2 regions of the Chromobacterium sp. ASV23 genome follow, and region 1 is predicted to be linked to the other one. Evidence: riboswitches for the same ligand, from Rfam matches in the RefSeq annotation. Region 1 holds a riboswitch; the other holds the start of a gene.
What was found. Region 1 has a riboswitch for thiamine pyrophosphate ahead of JHD59_RS02550 (thiamine ABC transporter substrate binding subunit). Riboswitches for the same ligand answer to the same signal wherever they lie in the genome.
Positions count from the first base shown of each region.

Region 2: linked by a shared signal. The riboswitch ahead of thiC (phosphomethylpyrimidine synthase ThiC) and the one ahead of JHD59_RS02550 (thiamine ABC transporter substrate binding subunit) in region 1 are both predicted to bind thiamine pyrophosphate.

Region 1 covers NZ_JAELTR010000003.1:99,529-101,725, reverse strand. Annotated here, with positions in the region: gene JHD59_RS02550 (thiamine ABC transporter substrate binding subunit) at 1-923, opposite strand, end outside; TPP riboswitch at 969-1,063, opposite strand; gene JHD59_RS02545 (DUF1800 family protein) at 1,193-2,197, shown strand, end outside.
Region 2 covers NZ_JAELTR010000052.1:7,473-9,669, forward strand. Annotated here, with positions in the region: gene JHD59_RS17445 (rhodanese-like domain-containing protein) at 1-274, opposite strand, end outside; gene JHD59_RS17450 (protein-L-isoaspartate O-methyltransferase) at 277-936, opposite strand; TPP riboswitch at 1,051-1,196, shown strand; gene thiC (phosphomethylpyrimidine synthase ThiC) at 1,273-2,197, shown strand, end outside.

The DNA.
Region 1 (2,197 bases):
GTGGGCTGTTCGGCATGCTTGAACACCGGGTCCAGCGCGATATTGTCCATCGCCGGGTACATCCACATTTGCGTCGGGATGGCCTTTTGCACCGCATCCGAGCGCAGGAAGGCGATGAACTGTTGCGCCAGCTTCGGCTCCTTGCCGCCCTTGACCAGCGCCGCGCCTTCCACTTGGCGGAACACCGTGCCCGGCAACAGCAGGTTGCCGGTCGGGGCATCCGTCAGCTTTTCCTTGCTGTAGAACACTTCGGCCGCCGGGCTGGTGGCGTAGCTGACCACGATGGGCCGGCCGCCGCCGTTCTTGGAGAAGTCGGTGTAATACGCTTCGGTCCAGCCCTTGCTGACCTTCAGGCCGTTGTCGCGCAGCTTGCCCCAAAGCACGAACGCCTTGTCTTCGCCCAAGGCGTGGATGGTGGCGGCCAGAAAAGCCAGGCCCGGACTGGACGTGGCCGGATTTTCCACCACCAGCAGGTTTTTGTAGGCCGGCAACGTCAGGTCGTTCAGGGACTTAGGCAAGGGCAGCTTGTTCTTGGCGAACCAGGTCTTGTCGTAGTTCAAGGTGACATAGCCGTAGTCGATGGCGGCTGCGCCCGGCAGGCTAACCTTGCCGCCGCGAGCCAGATCGGCCGGCAGCGGCGCCAGCGCGCCGGCTTGCTCGGCCTTGCCGATCAGGCTGTTGTCGATGCCGAACACCACATCGGCAATCGGCGCGGACTTGGTCAGAATCAGCTTGTTGACCATCTCGCCGGCATCGCCGGCCTTGATGATGGACACCTTGGCGCCGGTCTGCTTTTCAAAGGCCGCCAGCAGCGGCTTGTCCACGCTGAAGGAGCTATGCGCCAGCACGCGCAACTCGGCGGCTTGGACGGAAAGGCCGGACAGGCTCAGGGCAAGGACAACAAGCTTGGGAAACCACTTCATGAAATTCTCCGTACAGAAACGACGGAGCAAGCGGGCATGCGGGAGACTTCCCGCGCATCACGCTCCCTCCGCTGGCATGACCCAGATCAGGTTCTCAGGGTGTCTCTCAGCCCGCATGGCGGGCACCCCCGGTGATAGGGCCACAGTATAACGGAGAATACGGCAAACAACTTAACACTCTGCCCCATTCGCTTAATACCGCAGCGAAAAGTAGCCACTATGCTGACATCGCTCGCTCAAGAATCCACCCGAAAAGGGGGAAGACAACCATGAAACGAATCCTGCTGGCCGCCGTCCTGTGCGGCCTGCCCTTGTGCGCCCTGGCCGACATCGGCGTAGACGGCGCGCGCCACCTGTTGCTGCGCACCGGCTTCGGCGCCAATCCGGCGCAAATCGCCGTTTTCGCGCCGCTGAGCCGCGAGGCGGCGGTGGACAAGATTCTGGCCGGCGCGCGCACTCAGGCCGTCACGCCGCCGCCGGGCTGGGCCAATGAGCCGTTCGAACGCCCCGGCCAGCCCGGCCTCTCCGAAGAACAGAAAAAAGCGCTGCAGCAGGAGCGCAACCAGCACGCGGTGGAGCTGCGCAGCTGGTGGCTGACCGAAATGCGCGACACGCCGTCGCCATTGACCGAGAAAATGACCCTGTTCTGGCACAACCATTTCGTGTCGGCGCTGGACAAGGTGCGCTCGCCGCAAATGATGTACCAGCAGAACCTGCTGCTGCGCCACTACGCGCTGGGCGACTTCGGCCAGCTCTTGCACGCGGTGGCGCGCGATCCGGCGATGATGCGTTATCTGGATACCGCCAATAACCGCAAGGAGCAGCCGAACGAGAACTTCGCGCGCGAAGTGATGGAGCTGTTCACGCTGGGCGAGGGCCATTACACGGAACAGGATATCCGCGAAGCGGCGCGCGCCTTCACCGGCTGGGGCCTGGACCATGACGACCAATTCATCGTCCGCCCGCGGTTGCGCGACACCGGCGACAAGCTCATCTTCGGCCAGCGCGGCAATTTCGACGGCGACGACGTGGTCGATCTGTTGCTGCAGCAGCCGCAAACCTCGGTATTCATCACCAACAAGCTGTGGCGCAATTTTGTATCGCCCACGCCGGACGCCGCTGCGGTCAACAAGCTGGCGGCCGACTTCCGCCGCAATCATTATCAGTTAAAGCCCTTGATGCGCGCGCTGCTGCTGACGCCGCAGTTCTGGCGCAGCCAGGGCCAACTGGTGAAATCGCCGGTGGAACTGACGGTCGGCACGCTGGTGACGTTT
Region 2 (2,197 bases), on a different contig from region 1:
CTTGCAGATTGATCACATCGTCAAAGCCGGCATTCTGCAGGAACAGCGCCACCTGGGCGCTGCGCATGCCATGGTGGCAGATGGCGACGATGGTGGCGTCGTCCGGCAGCTCGCTCATCCGGATCGGAATCAGATTCATCGGGATGTGCACGCTGCCTTCGATGTGCGCGAGCTGGTATTCCCAGCCTTCGCGCACGTCCAGCAGCACCGGGCGCTTGGCCTGCGGGTCTGCCAGTTGCGCGGCGAGGGCGGGGGCGGTGATTTCGCGCAGCATGATCAGAAGCTGAAACGGGCGGGTTCCACCGCCTCGAATTTTTGCAGCCGCTCGATACAGGTTTCGAACAGCGCCGTTTCGCGGAAGCTGGTTTCGGTTTCGCGCTGAATCAGCTTGCAGCTCATCACCGGCAGATCACCGACCACCAGAATCAGGCGGCCGCCGACGGCCAGCTGGTTCTTCAGTTCCTGCGGCACGACCGGCAGGGAGCCGCCCACCACGATCACGTCGTAAGGCGCCTGGTCCGGCAGGCCCAGCACGCCGTCGCCCTCAACCAGGGTGACGTTGGCGATGCCGGCTTTTTTCAGATTGGCGGCGGCGCGCTCCTTCTGCGCCGGATCGATTTCGACGCTGACCACCTGCTTGCCCAGCTTGGCCAGCAGCGCGGTCAGATAGCCGCTGCCGGTGCCGATTTCCAGAATCTTGTCGGTCGGCTGGATGCCGGCGTCCTGGGCCAGGCGCGCTTCCATTTTCGGTTGCAACATCTTGCGGCCGTTGGGCAGCGGCAGTTCGGTATCGACGAAAGCCAGCTGGCGCTGGCTGTCGGCGACGAAGTCCTCGCGTTTCACGTGGAACAGCAGATCCAGAATGGTCTGATCCAGTACATCCCACGGGCGAATCTGCTGTTCGACCATGTTGAAACGGGTTTTTTCGAAATCCATCAACTTACACTCCGGAGGGCTGGGAGTCCGCTCCGCCGGATGGAAGACAGCGGCGGCGGCAAGACTCTGGTCATGACGATAACTTGCGATTATCCCATATTTGCCTTACCTTCACAGCATCGCTAGGGGTCCTGCCCCCGGCGTCCGTCGAAGGGCTACCCCAGTGTAGTCTGCCGTGACGGGCGGCGGGACGCGGGTGAGAAATACCCTTGGAACCTGACCCGGATAATACCGGCGTAGGGAAGCGTCAACTGCCCTCACAGGCCCGTCCGGGCCCGCAGCCGGCCACGCCGGATCGCTCCTTGCGCCGTTTCATCGTTTTTGGAGACCCGCCCGATGAACGCGCCCGTGAACCAAGCCATGGTGGTGGATGCCGCCGCCATCCAGCCTTTGCCGAATTCCCGCAAGATCTATGTACAGGGCAGCCGTCCGGACATTCAAGTGCCGATGCGCGAGATCCGCCAGGCCGACACGCCGACCCAGTTCGGCGGCGAACAGAATCCGCCCATCTTCGTTTACGACACCAGCGGCCCATACAGCGATCCGGCGGTGAATATAGACATCCAGAGCGGCCTCGCGCCGCTGCGCGCCGGCTGGATCGCAGAGCGCGGCGATTGCGAGCAACTGGATGGCTTGTCCAGCGAATACGGACGCGCCCGCGAGGCCGATCCCAAGCTGGCCGAGCTGCGCTTCAATCTGCAGCGCAAACCGCGCCGCGCCAAGGCCGGCCGCAACGTCAGCCAGATGCACTACGCGCGCCGCGGCATCATCACGCCGGAGATGGAATTCGTCGCCATCCGCGAAAACCTGAATCGCCGCGCCTATGTGGCATCGCTGCAAGCCACCGGCAACCAGCGCCTGCTGGACCTGATGACGCGCCAGCACAAGGGCCACAGCTTCGGCGCCAATCTGCCGGAAGAGATCACCGCCGAATTCGTGCGTCAGGAAGTGGCCGCCGGCCGCGCCATCATCCCGGCCAACATCAACCACCCGGAATCCGAACCGATGATCATCGGCCGCAATTTTCTGGTGAAGATCAACGGCAATATCGGCAATAGCGCGGTAACGTCGTCGATATCCGAAGAAGTGGACAAGATGACCTGGGGCATACGCTGGGGCGCCGACACCATCATGGACCTGTCCACCGGCAAGAACATCCACGAAACGCGCGAGTGGATTCTGCGCAACTCGCCGGTGCCGATCGGCACCGTGCCGATCTACCAGGCGCTGGAGAAAGTGAACGGCAAGGCCGAAGACCTGA